DNA from 4 places in the Mycobacterium sp. IDUB_21 genome. Region 1 is predicted to be linked to each of the others. Evidence: predicted binding sites of a transcription regulator. Region 1 holds the regulator's gene; each other region holds the start of a gene.

Region 1 (4,588 bases):
GCTGGACTCGCGGCGGCTCATCCGGCCGTCGTCGGCGAACTCCCACAGTTCGTTGCCGTAGCTGCGCCACCACCGGCCGTCGGTGTCGCGACATTCGTACTGGTAGCGCACCGCGATTCGATTGCCGTGGTAACACCACAGCTCCTTGCGTAGTGCGTAGTCGCGTTCGCGGGCCCACTTGCGTTGTAGGAACGCTACGATCTCGGCACGCCCGGTGACGAACTCGTCGCGGTTACGCCATACCGAGTCGTCGGTGTATGCCAGCCCGACCCGTTCGGGATCCCGGGTGTTCCAGGCGTCCTCGGCGGCCCGGACCTTATGTCGTGCCGACTGCTCGTCGAAAGGTGGGCAGGGCGCGAACATGGTGTCCTCCCTTGGCGATTCGGGCCGTCACGGTTTCAGCCGTGCCACGGCCTCGGCGGCCGGAACGATGTCGTGGATGCGGTGGATCGTCTCGCCGGCGTAGAGCGCTGACCGGTCGACGGCGGCCGGATCCATCCCGGCCAGGGGCAGCGCCGGGGTGTAGAGCGGCACCGACACCCGCTGCATCGCGAGGATCGTGCCCAGCGCGCCCACCGGCATCAGTCGCCCCAGCGGTGCACCGATCCGATTGAATGCCCGCACCGCTGGCGGGCCGAGTTCGTCTCGTGCACACCAGCGTTCGGTGAGTGCGTTCGGGACGACCCGGTGCGCCAGCGGCCAGCCCACCCCGAACAACATGGTGCGGATGGTTCGCTGCGCGCCCAGCACCCGCTGCTTGTAGTCGGGATGCGCGCCCGACTCCTCGGTGAGCAGGAATCGGGTCCCGGCAACCGCCCCGGCGGCCCCGGCCGCCAGCAGTGCCCGCACGTCGTCGGCGTCGGCCACCCCGCCGGCGGCCAGCACCGGGGCTCCGCCCGCGGCCTCAAGCACCTCCGGCAACGTGACCGCGAGCGGCCGGTCGGCCACCAGATGGCCGCCGGCCTCGACGCCCTGCGCCACCAGGCCATCGGCGCCGGCAGCCAGCGCCCGACGGGTCTGCGCGGCATCACCGGCGGTGCACAGCACCGGGATTCGTGCGGTCCGCAGCGCCGCGATCCAGCGTGCGGGAGCCCCGTCGTGGAACACGACCAGGGCGGCACCGGCCGCGATGCAGGCGTCGATATGGGCGTGGCGGGTGAACGGCACCAGTAGATTGGCGGCCACCGGACGGCCACCGGCCAGCGTCACAGCGCGACGCAGCTCTGCTGCGAATCGGCGCGGATCGCTCAGCCCGACGGTGCCCAGCCCCCCGGCCGCCGACACCGCGCCGGCCAACTCCGCTCCGGCCACGCCGCCGCCCATCCCGGCCTGCACGACCGGGGCGTCCAGTCCCAACGACTCCAGCAGGGTCACCGGCGCCCACCTCCTGATGCTCGGACCGTGACACAGCACCGTCGCTCAGACGGAGTCAGCGCTGCCCGCCGCGGCGGCTCGCCGACACCTTCCAACATGCCCTGGATCAGTTGCAGATTGAGCCCGCACACCGCCTCGGTGTACTGGCGGGCCAGACGTTCGAAGGGACAGTTTCGCAGCTCGATGTCCCCGTCGGCGGTGACCGCAGGTTCGTAGCCGAATTCGTAGAGCGCCTCTAAGACACCGTGCTCGGATGCTCCGGCCCGGCCGGCCCGGCGGGCAGCCGCCGAGATCGCGGAGCGCACGGCGCCGGCGTCATCGCCGGCCAGCGCGGTGACCAGTAGGTCTGCCAGCAAGCGATAGTTGCGCGGCGGGACGCTCACCGACAGCTCGTCTCGGGTGCGGGCATAGCGCTTGGCGGGGCGCCCGGCACCGGGCCCGGACCGGCCGGCGGGGCGGGCATAACTCACCGACAGGATCCCGGCCTCGGCGAGTTTGTCGAGGTGGTAGGCCGCCAGGGTGCGGCTGATTCCCGCGGCGGCCGCGGCGTCCTCCCGGGCCACCGGTTCGTCGCACGACGCGACGTACTGATACAGACGTCGCCGGACCGGGTCGTCCAGACTGCTCAACCCGGCCAACGGATCCAGACCGCCGCAGGAAGGGGAGCTCATGGCCCCAATGTAACACCAAAAAAGTTTGACAAATAGGGCCGAATGCCGCCAATCTAAACACAACACTGACTGTCGATAGGGGAGATTGAGATGTCGGTAGCCATGTACGCGGACCTGTGCGACGTCGGTCGCCCGGTGCCGGATCTCGACGCCGCAGAACAGGCAGCCGCGGCACTGCTGCATGCGCTGGGCATCTCCACCACCGACGAGGGACTTCGGGACACCCCGCGCCGGATGGCGCGCGCCTATGCCGAGATGTTCACCCCGAAGCCCTTCGAGGCCACCACCTTCCCCAACGACGAGGGTTACGACGAACTGGTGCTGGTCCGCGACATCCCGTTCCGGTCGGTCTGCGAGCACCATCTGTTGCCGTTCACCGGAACCGCCTGTGTCGGCTACCTGCCCGGCGACCGCATCGTGGGTCTGTCGAAGCTGGCCCGGATTGTCGACTACTTCGCTGCCCGGCCCCAGGTGCAGGAACGCCTCACCAAGCAGGTGGCCGACTGGCTCACCGAACAACTGCAGCCGCGTGCCGTCGGAGTGGTGATGAGCGCCGAGCACACCTGCATGACGTTGCGCGGCGTATATGCCACCGGGTCGATCACCGTCACTTCGACCCTGCTGGGCACCCTGCGAACCGATGCGCGCTCCCGCCAGGAGTTCTTCTCACTTACCGGCTTCGGCGGCACCCGGTAGGCGGTAGCCGCCCCGAACCGTCCGTCAGACCTTGCGGATTACGGTGACCACCTTGCCCATCACTACCGCGTCATTGCCCGGAATAGGGTCGAAAACGGGGTTGTGCGGCATCAGCCAGACCTGACCGCTGGTGCGTTTGAAGGTCTTGACGGTGGCTTCCCCATCGATCATCGCGGCCACGATGTCGCCGTTGTCGGCGACATTCTGCTGGCGCACCACCACCCAGTCCCCGTCGCAGATCGCGGCATCCACCATCGACTCACCGACGACCTTGAGCAGGAACAGCTCGCCCTCACCCACCAATTCGCGGGGGAGTGGGAAGACATCCTCGACCGCTTCCTCGGCGAGGATCGGCCCGCCCGCAGCGATCCGGCCCAGAACCGGTACGAAGGCGGGTTCGGGCAGCGCGTCCGAGCCGGCCAAGTCGGTGCGCGGCGCGGCGGCGGCGGCCGACTCGTCCGCGCCGCGGACGTCGACGGCGCGCGGCCGATTGGGGTCGCGCCTCAGATAGCCCTTGCGTTCCAGTGTGCGCAGCTGGTGGGCGACCGAGGAGGTCGACGTCAGCCCCACGGCGTCGCCGATCTCGCGGATGCTCGGTGGGTAGCCCCGGTCATTCACCGAAGCGCGGATGACGTCCAGAATGGTGCGCTGCCGGGCGGTAAGCGGTGAATCAGGTGCAGGTCCCCGGGTTGCGGTCGTGCTGCTGTCGCTCATAGGGGCGAATGTAGTCGCCTGCTCGCGATTAATCAAACATGTGTTCGAGGTGTGTCGCGCGCGCGTTCGAAGTCGGACGCCGGCGACGCCCTGGTGACCCCTTGTTGTCGGAGGGCTTCGCTAACGTTTTCGACAATAAATCGATCACATGTTCGGATATCGAACATACAATCGATTATGATTCGAACAGTCGAGCGAACACCGGTCGCCGACGCGAGTGAGGAGAACCGCACATGATGCTCATCGACACGACCGCTCCGACGTTCGACCCGGCTGGGTCCGAGCGAGTCCGGACCCGCCGCGGCCCCGGCACGTCGGGCCGTGCGTGTGCGGTCCACACCCGCCCCGCCCGACTCGTGCGATCGCGACCCGACGGCGCGGCGCTGCGGCACCGCGGCAGCGGCGTACTGATGTCGCGCACTGCTCATCGGCCACAGCCCGCCAAGCCCATCACACCAGCGACCACCGTCGTGCTCGCCCTGCTCGCCGCGGGCATCACGATATGGCTCGGGCTGGTGGCCCAGTTCGGTGCCGCGGCGGCCGGCGGTCAGCCGGTAGTGCCCGATCAGTTGGGCGTGGTGCGGGTCCAGAGCGGTGAGAACCTGCAGCATCTGGCGGCCCGGGTCGCTCCCGACGCGCCGAACGGCCAGGTCGTCGATCGGATCCGCGAGCTCAACCAGCTGGAATCGGTGGCACTGGACGCCGGCCAGACGCTGATCGCCCCGATCGGCTGAATGTCGATGTCCGGCCGGCCGCTGGCCGCGGCTACTACGACGCGCCGCCCGGTGCTCGCGCAGGTACGCTCTCAGTTGTCCCAGTGGTCCGGGTCGCCTCAGCTATTGCAGGTGCCCGGCTCTCGGCACGGCGAAGGAGCGGCCATGCACTGCCCGTTTTGTCGCCATCCAGACTCTCGGGTGGTGGATTCCCGCGAAACCGACGAAGGTCAGGCCATCCGCCGCCGACGTTCCTGCCCGGAATGCGGCCGACGCTTCTCCACTGTGGAGAGTGCGGTGCTGGCCGTGGTCAAACGCAGCGGCGTCACCGAGCCGTTCAGTCGGGAGAAGGTCATCAGCGGGGTGCGCCGGGCCTGTCAGGGCCGGCAGGTCGACGACGATGCGCTCAACCTGTTGGCC
Region 2 (4,588 bases), on a different contig from region 1:
TCTTCATGCTGTCGAGCTGGTACTTCATGTTCAGCTGCTGGGTGGTGCCCTGCATGCTCATGATGAACGGGATCGTGGTGTGCTCGATCGGAGTGCCCAGCGGCCGGGTGATGGTCTGCACCCGGCCGATGCCCGGCACCTCGAACACCCGCTTGGCGATTCGGTTGATGATCAGGAAGTCGGCCGGGTTGCGCATGTCGTGGTCGGACTCGATCATCAACAGCTCCGGGTTCATCCGGGCCTGGGAGAAGTGCCGGTCGGCGGCCGCGAAGCCGACGTTGGCGGGGATGTCGGCCGGCAGGAACTGCCGGTCGTTGTAGCTGGGCTGGTAACCGGGGAGGGTGAGCAGCCCGACCAGGCAGACCGCCGTGGTGGCCACCAGCACCGCCCCGGGCCAGCGCACGATCAGCGCGCCGAGCCGCCGCCAGCTGCGGATCCGCATCGCCCGCTTGGGCTCCAGCATCCCGAAACGGCTGGCCACCGTCACCACTGCGGCCCCGAAGGTCAGGGCCGCGAAGGTCACCACCAGCATGCCGATCGACAGCGGGATGCCCAGCGAGCGGAAGTAGGGCAGCCGGGTGAAGTGCAGGCAGAAGGTCGCCCCGGAGATGGTCAGCCCCGAACCCAGGATCACGTGCGCGGTGCCGTGATACATGGTGTAGAAGGCCGACTCCTTGTCCTCGCCGAGGGATCGGGCCTCCTGATATCGGCCGAGCAGGAAGATCGCATAGTCCGTCGAGGCGGCAATCGCCAGCGTCACCAGCAGGTTCACCGCGAACGTCGACAGGCCGATGATGTCGTAGAAGCCGAGCACGGCCACCATGCCGCGGGCGGCGCTCAACTCGAACACCACCATGCCCAGCACCAGCAGCACCGTGCCGATGGATCGGTAGATGCTCAGCAGCATCGTGATGATCACCACGAACGTCAGCGCGGTGATGATCTTCAGGCTTCTGTCGCCGGCGATGTGCTGGTCGGCGTTGAGGGCGGACCCGCCGGTGACGTAGGCGTGCACCCCTTCGGGCGCCGGGGTGTTGGCGATGATCTGCTGGACGGCCTCGACCGATTCGTTGGCCAGGGTCTCGCCCATGTTGCCGGCCAGATACACCTGAACGTAGGCGGCTTTGCCGTCCGGGCTCTGCGAGCCCGCCGCGGTCAGCGGGTCACTCCAGAAGTCCTGGATATGCTCGATGTGGGTGTGGTCGGCCTCCATCTTGGTGACCAGTTCGTCGTAATACTTGTGCGCATCGTCGCCGAGTGGCTGGTCGCCTTCGAGCACCACCATCCCCGAGCTGTCCGACTTGAACTCGTCGAACACCTTGCCGATGCGCTTCATCGCGACCATCGACGGAGCGTCCGCGGGGGCCATCGACACCGCGCGCATCTTCCCGACTTCGTCGAGCTGCGGCACGATGACGTTCACCACCACTGTGAGCCCCAGCCAGACCAGGATGATCGGCACCGCCAGCCGGCGGATCCACGCCGGGATGCCGCCGCGGTGCGGCGGCTTTACGGCCGGCATCGTGTCGGTCGGGGCGTCAGGCGCGGGGTCACTGATGTGTTTGCTCATGCGGATTTCACAATGCAGAAGGTCTGGGCGCTCACGGGGCCGTTGGCGATTCGTTCCTCTTTGACCACGCCGTCGATGGTGACCCGGCAGCCGATGGTGGTGCCGTCACCCTGCGCGACGATGTTGGGGCTCACCGCAGGGTTGGTGGTCGACAGGGTCAGCGACCACGGCAGGCTGGCACCGTCGACGCGCTGCGGCGTGGCGTCCAAGTCCAGATAGTTGATGTCGGCGTAGGTCCCGTCCGGGCTGAAGATGTCGTAGACCACGACCTTGGGGTGAAACGGCTTGGTGTCCTCGAACGGAACGGTCCCGTTGCCGCTGTCGTCGGCGCCGAAATAGCCGCGAACCCGCTGCACCGTGAAACCCCCCACCAAGAGAACCATCACGATGAGCAACGGCAACCAGGCGCGTCTGAGAACGCCGAACATGAAAGCAGTGGCCCCTTCGCATCGTGCCGGAATCTGACACAGATTAGTGCATCAAAGTTCTTTTTCACACCCAACTTAAGTGTTTCGCACGTATGTTCGATATCTTGACGGGTGTGGGCTGGGGCAGCGGGCCGCCGAGCTGGGCGGAGATGGAGCGGGTGCTCGATGGTAAGCCTCGTCACACCCCTGGCGCGGCCGGTGTGTCGGCTGAGCGTGGCCTGTCGGCAGTGCGGCCTGGGCCGCGCCCGACGGTGCCTTCCCTGCCTTCCCCGCCTTATGCCGAGTTGCACGCGCACTCGGCGTACAGCTTCCTGGATGGGGCCAGCACCCCGGCGGAGCTGGTCGTCGAGGCCGCCCGGCTGGGCCTGCGGGCGATCGCGCTGACCGACCACGACGGTTTGTACGGAGTGGTGCGGTTCGCCGAGGCGGCCGCCGAGCTGGCCGCCGAGGGACGGGAGATCGCCACCGTCTTCGGCGCTGAACTGTCCTTGGGCCGGGTGGCCCGCACCGACGACCCGGACCCGCCCGGCCCGCACCTGCTGGTGCTGGCCCGCGGCCCGGAGGGTTACCGGCGGTTGTCACGGCAGATCGCCGCCGCGCACCTGGCCGGCGAAAAGGGCAGGCCGCGTTTCGATCTCGACGCGCTGGCCGACGCGGCGGGCGGACACTGGCACATCCTGACCGGATGCCGCAAGGGTCATGTCCGCCACGCGCTGGCTGACGGCGGCCCGGATGCGGCCGCCACCGCGCTGGCCGACCTGGTGGACCGGTTCGGCGCCGCGCGGGTCAGTGTCGAGCTGACCCGGCACGGCGATCCCTGCGACGACGAGCGCAACGCGGCACTGGCTGCACTGGCGCCCCGGTTCGGGGTTTCGTTGGTGGCCACCACCGCAGCGCATTTCGCCGGGCCGAACCGGGGCCGGCTGGCGATGGCGATGGGGGCGATCCGGGCCCGGCAGTCCCTGGATGCCGCCGCCGGCCGGCTGGCTCCGCTGGGTGGCGCCCATCTGCGTTCCGGCGCGGAGATGACCCGATTGTTCGCGGCACACCCGGCGGCGGTGCCGGCGGCGGCGGAACTCGGTGAACAGTGCGCGTTCTCACTGGCGCTGATCGCCCCGCAGCTGCCGCCGTTTCGTGTCCCGGACGGACACACCGAGGGCAGCTGGCTGCGACGGCTGACCCTGGCCGGCGCCGAACAGCGCTACGGCCCGCCCGGCCGGGGGCCGCAGAACCGCAAAGCCTATGCCCAGATCGAGCGTGAACTGGAAGTCATATCCCAGCTGGGGTTTCCGGGGTACTTCCTGGTGGTGCACGACATCACCCGGTTCTGCCGGGAAAGCGACATCCTGTGTCAGGGCAGGGGATCGGCGGCCAACTCCGCGGTCTGCTACGCCCTCGGTGTCACCGCGGTGGATCCGGTGGCCAATGAGCTGCTGTTCGAGCGGTTCCTGTCCCCGGCCCGCGACGGCCCGCCCGACATCGACATCGACATCGAGTCGGACCGGCGCGAAGAGGTGATCCAGTACGTCTACGACAAATACGGCCGCAACCACGCCGCCCAGGTCGCCAACGTCATCACCTACCGGGGCCGCAGCGCCGTGCGGGACATGGCCCGCGCGCTGGGTTACTCACCGGGGCAGCAGGACGCCTGGAGTAAGCAGCTGGGCCGGTGGGGTGCATTGAAACACGCCGACGACGCTGACACCCAGGGTATCCCCGGGCCGGTGATCGACCTGGCCGACCAGATCGCCGACCTGCCAAGACATCTGGGAATCCACTCCGGCGGCATGGTGATCTGTGACCGGCCGATCGCCGACGTGTGTCCGGTGGGATGGGCGCGGATGCCCGGTCGCAGTGTGCTGCAGTGGGACAAAGACGACTGTGCGGCAATCGGTTTGGTGAAGTTCGACCTGCTGGGACTGGGCATGCTCTCCGCGCTGCATTACGCGATCGACCTGGTGGCCGAACACCAGGGGATTTCGGTGGACCTGGCCGCGATCGATCTGTCCGAACCGGCGGTGTATGAGATGTTGACCCGCGCCGACTCGGTCGGGGTGTTCCAGGTGGAGTCGCGCGCGCAGATGGCCACTCTGCCGCGGCTGCGCCCGCGGGTGTTCTACGACCTGGTGGTGGAAGTGGCGCTGATCCGCCCCGGGCCGATCCAGGGCGGGTCGGTGCATCCCTACATTCGCCGCCGCAACGGCATCGACCCGGTGAGCTACGAGCATCCGTGCATGGAACGGGCGCTGCGAAAAACCTTGGGAATTCCATTGTTTCAGGAACAACTGATGACCCTCGCGGTGGACTGCGCCGGATTCACCGCGGGAGAAGCCGACCAGTTGCGGCGCGCGATGGGCTCCAAGCGGTCTCCGGAGCGAATGCGTCGGCTGCGAGACCGGTTCTACGACGGCATGGCGCAGTGTCACGGCATCACCGGCGCGGTGGCCGATCGGATCTACGAAAAACTGGAAGCCTTCGCCAACTACGGGTTTCCGGAGAGTCACGCGATGAGCTTTGCGTCGCTGGTGTTCTACTCGGCCTGGTTCAAGCTGCACCACCCGGCGGCGTTCTGCGCCGCACTGCTACGGGC
Region 3 (4,588 bases), on a different contig from region 1:
ATGCCACCGCGCGCCTCGGCCCGGCCGGCATCCGGGTCCACGCCGGCGATCAGTTCGTCGCGGATCCGCGCCAGACCGGTGTCGGCGCCGACGGGCTTGGCGCCCGCCCGGCACAGCTTGATGCCGTTGTAGGCGGCCGGATTGTGGCTGGCGGTGAACATCGCACCCGGGCAGTCCAACGACCCGGAGGCGAAATAGAGCTGGTCGGTCGAGGCCAGACCGATCCGGACCACGTCGAGGCCCTGGGCGACCACCCCTTCGGCGAACGCCGCCGACAGCGGTGGCGAACTGTCCCGCATGTCGTGGCCGATCACCACTTGCCGGGCACCCTCGTCGGCCATCAGCCGGGCGAACGCGGCGCCGATCTCGGCGACCAGGGATTCATCGATCTCCGAACCGACCAGGCCACGTACGTCGTACGCCTTGATCACACGGTGGACAGCCGCAGCGGGCCGAGACATGGACAGGGCTCCTGACGAAGTGGACTCTTGACGCTCAAGCCTAGCCCGGAACCCGCAATCAGTCCGACGGGTCGGGTAACACGCGCAGGTGGCCGCGACGCCGACCGTTGCTCTTGCCCGGTGGACCGGGCGGCGCCAGTACGGCGCCGCCTGAGGTGGCCGAGGGTGCGCCCCGGGCACCGGAATCCGCCGGGGCGGCCTGCGGGTACCACCCGTTGGCCGGCCCAGAAGGTCCAGCCTGCCCGGACTGGCTCTCGCGAACCGCTTCGGCAAGCGCGATCAGGTCGTCCTCCTCCGGCGACACCCACGGGCCGGGGTGGCGGACCACTTCCCAGCCCCGCGGGGCGGTGATCCCCCCGGCGTGGCTGAAACACAGGTCCCACGAATGCGGCTCGGCGGCGGTCGCCAGCGGTCCAACCACGGCGGTGGAGTCCGAGTAGACGAACGTCAGCGTCGCCACCGCGTAGTGCGGACACGCAGGCCGACAGCAGCGGCGCGGAACGTTCACGCCCGTGAGGCTATCGTGGCCGCGCACCGCCGCGGCGCCGGACACGCGCAACGGGCCGGCACCCTATGCGCAACCGTTACCATCTTCTTCCGTGAGCGCCACCCGCCGCCTTCGGCGCGGCCGCGAACCCCGCGGCCCGCTGTTGCCTCCGACCGTGCCGGGTTGGCGAACCCGTGCCGAACGGTTCGACATGGCGGTGCTGGAGGCCTACGAACCCATCGAGCAACGCTGGAAACAACGCCTGTCGACGCTCGACGTTGCGGTCGATGAGATTCCGCGGATCGCCGCCAAGGATCCTGACAGCGTGCAGTGGCCCCCGGAAGTGGTCGCCGACGGGCCGATTCCCCTTGCTCGTTTGATTCCGGCCGGAGTCGATGTCCGCGGCAACCCGACGCGAGCGCGAATCTTATTGTTCCGCAAGCCGATCGAGCAACGCGCAAACGACAGCGTGGAACTCGCGGATTTATTGCACGAAATTCTGGTGGCTCAGGTCGCCATCTACCTGGACGTTGAACCCGGCGTCATCGACCCGACGATCGAGGACTGAGCGGCGCCAATAGCCGCAACAGCGGCGGCGTTCAGATGATGCCGCGCTTGAGGCGCCGGCGCTCACGCTCGGACAGACCACCCCAGATGCCGAAACGCTCGTCGTGCCCGAGCGCGTATTCCAGGCACTCGGTGCGCACCGAGCACCGCTGGCAGATCTTCTTGGCCTCACGAGTGGAGCCGCCCTTCTCCGGGAAGAACGCCTCGGGGTCGGTCTGCGCGCACAAGGCGCGGTCCTGCCATTGCTCATTGGTGGCCGAGGCAGGGTCGAACGGCTCGAATTCGTCATAGCCCTCGGGTTCGGGTACCAGACTCAGGTGTGGCCGACTGGGCGCCGGCTCGGCCTCTGCTGGAGTGGTCATTCCGGTATGGGCGTGCGGTGTCCCCCCCATTACGCCCCAAAGGTGCTCATAGGACATGCCCCGCCTCCTCACCTGTTGCTGCGATACTGATCTGGCGTCCGTATTGTGATGTTGTCCATCTCAATTCGAACATGTGATCGAATCTCGGTCTGCGACACCAGAATCGGCAGGCCAACCGGGAAATGACACTGATGTGATTAGACACGGGTTGAGTGGCCCGGTCAAGCGGAATAGCCAAATTCCTTACCATCCCGTGACCGATTTCGGACGTGTCCGAGACCGGCGAGTCCTTGTCATCTAGCCCACACTGCTCTCTCGGCGTGTCTTGCCGGGCCTGTTGCGCGCCCACCCAAGGCGGTCCGCCACACCGGCCGCATTCACTCCGAAGGTACTGTCGTGCGCTGTGAAGGTCACGGTTCTCGTCGGTGGGGTCGGCGGTGCCCGGTTCCTGCTCGGCGTCCAGAAACTGCTGGGTCTGGGCCAGTTCGGCGACGGCTCCGATAACGGTGCCACCCACGAGCTGACCGCGGTCGTCAACGTCGGTGACGACGCCTGGATGCACGGGGTGCGCATCTGCCCGGACCTGGACACCTGCATGTACACCCTGGGCGGCGGGGTGGACCCGGAGCGCGGTTGGGGTCACCGCGACGAAACCTGGCATGCCATGGAGGAGCTGGCCCGCTACGGCATGCAACCGGATTGGTTCGGTCTCGGCGACCGCGACCTGGCCACGCATCTGGTCCGCACCCAGGCGCTGCGCGCCGGCTATCCGCTGACGGAGGTGACCGCGGCACTGTGTGAGCGCTGGCAACCGGGCGCGAGGCTGCTGCCCGTCACCGACGACAGCTGCGAAACCCACGTCGTCATCACCGATCCGGACGACGACTCTCAGCGCGCGATCCACTTCCAGGAGTGGTGGGTGCGCTATCGCGCCGAGGTGCCCACCCACGGATTCGGGTTCGTCGGCACCGAGAAGGCCAACGCGACACCGCAAGCCGTCGAGGCCATTGCCGAAGCAGACATCGTGCTGCTGGCCCCGTCGAATCCGGTGGTCAGCATCGGCGCCATCCTGGCCGTGCCAGGCATCCGGGCGGCACTGCGGTCCACGGCGGCACCGATCGTCGGCTACTCGCCGATCATCGACGGAAAACCGTTGCGCGGCATGGCCGACACCTGCCTGAGTGTGATCGGTGTGGATTCCACGTCGCAGGCCGTCGGCGAACACTACGGGGCGCGAAGCGGAACCGGGATCCTGGACTACTGGCTGGTGCACGAAGGTGAGGAGACCGCCCCCGGAAGCGTGGCCGGCGTGACGGTGCGCAGCGCTCCACTGCTGATGACCGACCCGGCGGCGACGGCCGAGATGGTGCGCACCGGACTGGTTCTCGCGGGCGTGACATGACCGAACACGGCAGCGCCGCCAAGGTCGAGATCCTGCCGGTCACCGGCCTGGACGAATTCCGGCCGGGCGATGACTTGGCAGCTGCGCTGGCGCAGGCCGCGCCGTGGCTGGCCGACGGCGACATCGTGGTCGTCACCAGCAAGGTGGTGTCCAAGTGTGAGGGCCGCATCGTGCCGGCGCCGCACGACGCCGAAGCGCGTGATGCGTTGCGCCGCCAACTGGTCGAGGCCGAAGCGGTGCGCGTACTGGCCCGCAAGGGCCGCACCTGGATCACCGAGAATCGGCTCGGCCTGGTGCAGGCCGCCGCGGGCGTGGACGGCTCCAACGTGGGCTCCGACGAACTCGCGCTGCTGCCGGTCGATCCCGACGCCAGTGCCGCCACGCTGCGCGCCGGGCTGGCCGCGCGCCTCGGTGTCAGCGTGGCCGTGCTGATCACCGACACGATGGGGAGAGCCTGGCGCAACGGGCAGATCGACGTCGCGATCGGGTCGTCGGGCCTGACCGTCCTCAACGGCTACGCCGGCGCCGTCGACCGGCACGGCAACGAGCTGGTCGTCACCGAGGTGGCCGTCGCCGACGAACTCGCCGCGGCTGCCGACCTGGTCAAAGGCAAACTCACCGATGTTCCGGTGGCGGTGGTGCGCGGCCTGTCCAGCCCCGACGACGGTTCCACCGCGGCCGCGCTGGTGCGTTCCGGTTCCGACGACCTGTTCTGGCTGGGCACCGCCGAGGCCATCGAGACCGGACGCCGCCAAGCCCAGCTGCTGCGCCGCTCGGTGCGCACGTTCGACGGCGAGCCGGTGCCCGCGGATCTGGTCACCGACGCCGTCGCCGAAGCCCTGACCGCTCCGGCGCCACACCACACCCGGCCGGTGCGATTCGTCTGGCTGCAGAACCCGGGAGTTCGCACCCGCCTGCTCGATGCGATGGCGCAGCAGTGGCGTGCCGACCTCACCGACGACGGCAAGTCTCCCGAGGCCGTCGAGACCCGGGTGTCGCGCGGGCGGATCCTCTACGACGCACCCGAAGTCGTCATCCCGGTCATGGTGCCCGACGGCGCCCACCACTACCCCGACGCCACCCGCACCGCCGCGGAGCACACCATGTTCACCGTGGCGGCCGGCGCCGCCGTGCAGGCACTGCTGGTGGCCCTGGCGGTGCGCGGGGTGGGAAGTTGCTGGATCGGCTCCACCATCTTCACGCCTGAGTTGGTGCGCGCCGAGCTGGATCTGCCGGCTGACTGGGAACCGTTGGGCGCCATCGCGATCGGCTACTCCACCGAGCCACCCGAGCCTCGGCCGCCGGCCGC
Region 4 (4,588 bases), on a different contig from region 1:
CGGCCGATTCGATACGCCTGGGCGGGCCGTACCCGCGGTGTCAATCCCGGGGCGGATCGGGGTCGGCCAGCAACTCATCCGGATGGTGGACGCGGTTGACCTGCGGTGGGGTGGTGCCGTCCGTCCAGGCGAGGCGGCCATTGACGGCAGAGGTGGTGTAGTGGCCGCGGGTTTCGGCACTGTGGTCGCACGGGCAGGCGAACCAGAGTTCGTCGGGGTTGGTGCGCCCGCCATGCGCCCAGCCCGGGCAATGATGAACCTCGCAGCGGTAGCCGGGTTGGGTGCAGTTGGGTCGGGTGCAGCCGCGGTCTCTCGCGTGACAGATGATGCGGTGATCGGTGGTGGCGATGCGTTTGCTACGGCCCAGGTACAGCGGGCGTTTGGTGTGATCGTCGAAGACCGCCAGGTAGTGAATCGAGTTGGCTGCCATGCGGATCAGATCCCGCATCGGCAGTCGGCTGCCGCCGCCGGTGCGTGCCGGGGCCGGCATCGCGATGGTGGGATCGGTGACGGCGTGGGCAGCTTGGTTGATCTCGGCCAGGGTCGTATTGACGATGACGGTGACCGGTACACCGCGGTGGGTGCCGCGTTTCCCGGATTCGATCGCCTGGCGCAAAGCGAGTTTGAGTGCGTCGTGGGCGCGTTGGCCCTCGTCGCGTAGATCCGGCTGGGGTGTGCCGGCGTCAGGGTCATCGGGTTGGTGGTGTCCGGGACGCACGGCGGCGATGATCGGTTCGAGATAGGCGCGGGTGGCGGGATCGAGGTAGCCGGTGAGGCGGCTCATGCCGTCGAATTGTTGGGGGCCCAGAATCAGGGAGCGACGTCGGGCGCGGTCGGTGTCGCAGTAGTGGCCGCTGCGTTCGGCAATGGTGTCGGCGATGGCGCGCCCGACGACCGCCACGAACGGGGCATCATGCTCGCGGGCGTTGGCGACCAACAGGTGTTCGGCGTGTTCCTGGTCGGCGGGGGTGGCTTTGGAGGGTAGGTGGTCGAGGGCGCGGGTGACGGTGGCGATGTGGTCCTCGCCGAGGTCTCCGGATTCGATGGCGGCGGCGAGCTCGGGTAGTAAGGGGGGCAGGGTTGGTCCGGTGAGGCTGCGGCGGGGCCGGATTCGGGCGGCCAGGCGGAAACGGCGGGTGATCTCGCCTCGGGTCAGCCGTAGCCGCTGCCACAGCAGGTCGCGGGCGCGTACACCGGCGGGCAGGTCGGGGTTGCCGAAGTCATCGACGGGGTCGGCGATCTCGCCGAAGATGCGATACGACAAGCCGCGGTTGACGCGGTCCTGGGTTTCCAGTCGGTCGGCGACCTCGACGCGAAATGCGGTGCCGACCAGGTCGGTGGATGTGTCGCGCATGCGTTGCTGGGCGTCGTCGATGAGGTCGAGGTCGGCCAGGAACTGCGCGCGCGCCGCATCAGCGGGGAGCAGGTCCTGGTCTGCGATCGACATGACACCACGATATCGAACAATTGTTCGAAATGCTCGTGAGATTGGGTCATCTGTGGATGGGGCGACAACTGTGGACAACCGCGATACATGCCTAGCGGCAGCGTGATTCGACTACTGGTTTGTCGCTGATAGGCGGGCCAACTGGATGTGCACAGTGACGCTGGTCCCACTGGAACTCCGCCCATAACCTTCCGGCTCAGCTGGTGAACAAGCCGCCGAACGGTCCGATGAAGCCGAGGATCGGGTCGATCACGGCCTGTTGAATGCCGGTCTCATTCAGCAGGTCCTGAATCGCCTCGCCCATGGGACCTTCGATGGCGAGGAACGCCGTGAATGGGTTGAAGTCGGCGTTGAGCTGCGCCACGGCGTCATGGTAGGCCGCGCCGATATTCTCCTCCGACCATGACTGCGCTTGCATCAGAAGGCTTTCCAGCTCGCTGTATCCCGGCAGTTGGACGCCGAACAAAGCTGCGGCGTTGTCGGCGCCTTGGACGACGGCTTTGGCGAACTCGATGCTGAAGGTGAGCGGATCCAGCGACGGGATCAGCTGCGCTGGCGTCGGCTCGCCGAACGGGACCGATCTGTCGTAACCGGCTTCGACGATCACCTGCAGTGCCGGCTGCACGATGTCGAGTACGGGTTGGGGCACACCCAAACTCATCAGCGGGCCCAGCAGCGGGAGGGTGGTTGACGGGATCAGGTAGAACGTGGTGTCGCCCTCCACCTGCTTGACGATCTCCGATGAGCCGAGGACGTATTCATCGGCGTACGGCCCCGACATCGGGTCCGACGGAGGCCAGATGGCGGAGAGGCCGGGCACTGGGCCGATTCCGTAGGACGCGTGCGAGTAGGCGATGCCGAGGAGGGAATTGAGGTCGGCCACCAGATTGATCGGGTACTGCGGGAAGTCGGAGAAAAAGTCGTACTGGTTGGAGATGTCGATGGTGGGAATTCCCAGATCGGTCGGTTCGCCACCGGGAAAGGTGCCGCCCATCCCCGGGATGTTCAGGCCCTCGAACCGCGCCACCTCGCCGCCATTGGGTCGGCCGGCTGAGCCGAGCAGTACGAACGTGACGTCGGGGATCGGCTGCCCAGATGCCGCGACTTCGCCGAGGTGGATCTTCTCCTGAACCCCGATCATCGCGCTCTGCGAATAACCCGCGACGACGAACGGAATGCCCGGCTGCGCTGCCTGCTGGGCGGCGATCGCGGCCTGCAGATCAGCCAGCCCGGTGGGAACCGAGGTGCTGGCGAAGGATTCGGGTGTGGGAACCAGGACGGGGATGTAATCGCCGCCGGTGGCGGGGTTGATGTAGTCGGTGATGATCGAGTCGCGCCACGCCTGACTCGGCGTCGGCATGCCGGTGCCGCCCATGATCAACGCATTGAGCGTGGCGTCAGAGCCGTCCGCCCGAGAGGCCGGGGGGACGATGGTCGCCGCTGCCAACGCCGACCACGTCGGCACCAGCAACGCGGTGGCGAACAGCGCTAGCCGGCCGACACTCCGATTACGGGCCACGACGCCCCCCAAGATAGGCAACACGTAACAGCGAAACCGATACTTGCATAAGCGTTCCGCTTAATGGTGCTTTTGGTTGCTCGCATCCGTCAACATCTCTCGCAGTCGCCGCTTGTCGACTTTGCCGGTCGACCCGCGCGGAACGGCGTCGGCATTCTCAACCAGCAGCCACACCGTCGGCACCTTGAACGAGCTCAGCAGGGCGCGGGATTTCTCCCGCAGCTCTTCGACGGTGAGCGCGTCGCCGGCGACCATCGCCCCCACCCGGTCGCGTCCCGCGTCGGGCACGTTGGTGACGAACGCGGCTGCGACGCCGCCGATGGCCCGCAGCGCCTTCTCGACCTCGCTCGGGTACACCGTGGCGCCACTGACCTTGAACATGTCGTCGGATCTGCCGTGGTAGAACAGGAACCCGTCGTCGTCGAGGCGGCCCAGATCGCCGGTGGGGTAGAAGCCGTCGACGGTGAACGTGTCTTCGCGACTGCGCCGGCAGATGCCGCGCAGGATGTGCGGTCCGCGTAGCTGGATCATCCCGATCGTCCCGACCGGTACCTCGACACCGGTGTCGAGGTCGACGATCCGAACCTCCATGCCGGCGAACGGTTTTCCGCAGCTCCCCCAGGCCGATCGCGGCATGTCGGTGTCGGCGGCATAGCCGCAGTAGGGTCCGAACGACTCGGTCATCCCGAACAGGTTGGCCCGCGCCCCGGGCTCGGCGCGCAGCTCCGGAAGAAGCAGCGCTTCCAGGCTGCCGGGACGCAAGGCCGACAGGTCGGTGTCGCCGCGATGCCGGGCCAGATTCTCGGCCTGATCCGGCCAGCCGCGAAACAGTGTGACCCGTGCGGATTCCAGCAGCCTGCACGTGGTCTCCGGTTTCGGGATCCCTTCGGTGACCAGGGTCGCCCCGGCCAGCAGCGCCGACAGCACGCCGCCGCCGAAGCCGCCCACCCAGAAGAACGGCATCGGCAGATACAGCCGGGTGTCGGCATCGATGCAGCGGGCAGCCAGACCGGCGCGCACGGCGCCCAATGCGCTGCCGTGCGAGTGCAGCACCCCCTTCGGCGGGCCGCTGCTGCCCGAGGTGAACATGATCACCAGCGGGTCGGCGGGCGTGACGCTCGCGGCCAGCGGATCGATTATCCGAGCCGGGCCGGCGTCCGCGGCGCTGGACGCCAACTGGTCTGCGGTCCAGACATGTTGCAGCGCGGGCAGGTTCCCGGGCAGGTCGTCGAGGTAACGGCGTCCGCGGAACTCCTCGACACCGATCAGGAACTGCACGGCGGCGACGCGCAACTGGGCGGCCAGCTCCGGTTCGGTGAGCAGAGTGCTCAGTGGAACCAGCACCGCGCCGACGCGGGTCAACGCGATCGCGGTGCGCACCCAGTCGACACCGTTGGGCATGATCAGCCCGACCCGAGTGCCCTTGCCGACGCCGGCTTGCACCAAGACCGCGGCCAGTTCCCGAGACGACGCGTCGAGGTCGGAGTAGCTGATCCGGTTGACCGGATCGATGACCGCCGGCTTGGCTCCATTGGTGGCCTGGGCACGGACCAGCGTGTCGATGGTCAGAGTCTCACTCATCGAACACCTTTGCCAGTCCACGCAGGTCGACCTTGCCGCTG

The links. Region 1 encodes LexA, which represses DNA repair genes until DNA is damaged. Its sites were predicted from a motif close to CGAACANNTGTTCG; they were not measured.
Region 2: the regulator LexA is predicted to act here: its motif matches at 2,084-2,097, upstream of ACZYY4_RS02730 (error-prone DNA polymerase).
Region 3: the regulator LexA is predicted to act here: its motif matches at 2,004-2,017, upstream of cofD (2-phospho-L-lactate transferase).
Region 4: the regulator LexA is predicted to act here: its motif matches at 1,461-1,474, upstream of ACZYY4_RS01665 (HNH endonuclease signature motif containing protein).

What each region holds. Positions count from the first base shown of each region.
Region 1 covers NZ_JBVAXQ010000018.1:62,944-67,531, forward strand. The annotation lists gene ACZYY4_RS21355 (nuclear transport factor 2 family protein) at 1-363, opposite strand, end outside; gene ACZYY4_RS21360 (NAD(P)H-dependent flavin oxidoreductase) at 391-1,374, opposite strand; gene ACZYY4_RS21365 (helix-turn-helix transcriptional regulator) at 1,371-2,045, opposite strand; gene folE (GTP cyclohydrolase I FolE) at 2,136-2,741, shown strand; gene lexA (transcriptional repressor LexA) at 2,766-3,455, opposite strand; gene ACZYY4_RS21380 (LysM peptidoglycan-binding domain-containing protein) at 3,689-4,189, shown strand; gene nrdR (transcriptional regulator NrdR) at 4,334-4,588, shown strand, end outside.
Region 2 covers NZ_JBVAXQ010000001.1:558,442-563,029, forward strand. The annotation lists gene ACZYY4_RS02720 (MMPL/RND family transporter) at 1-1,570, opposite strand, end outside; gene ACZYY4_RS02725 (MmpS family transport accessory protein) at 1,567-1,998, opposite strand; gene ACZYY4_RS02730 (error-prone DNA polymerase) at 2,112-4,588, shown strand, end outside.
Region 3 covers NZ_JBVAXQ010000003.1:136,395-140,982, reverse strand. The annotation lists gene ACZYY4_RS05965 (phosphomannomutase/phosphoglucomutase) at 1-461, opposite strand, end outside; gene ACZYY4_RS05960 (DUF3499 domain-containing protein) at 520-969, opposite strand; gene ACZYY4_RS05955 (metallopeptidase family protein) at 1,061-1,516, shown strand; gene ACZYY4_RS05950 (WhiB family transcriptional regulator) at 1,548-1,907, opposite strand; gene cofD (2-phospho-L-lactate transferase) at 2,281-3,279, shown strand; gene ACZYY4_RS05940 (coenzyme F420-0:L-glutamate ligase) at 3,276-4,588, shown strand, end outside.
Region 4 covers NZ_JBVAXQ010000001.1:341,859-346,446, forward strand. The annotation lists gene ACZYY4_RS01665 (HNH endonuclease signature motif containing protein) at 41-1,447, opposite strand; gene ACZYY4_RS01670 (PE-PPE domain-containing protein) at 1,644-2,966, opposite strand; gene ACZYY4_RS01675 (class I adenylate-forming enzyme family protein) at 3,027-4,547, opposite strand; gene ACZYY4_RS01680 (class I adenylate-forming enzyme family protein) at 4,540-4,588, opposite strand, start outside.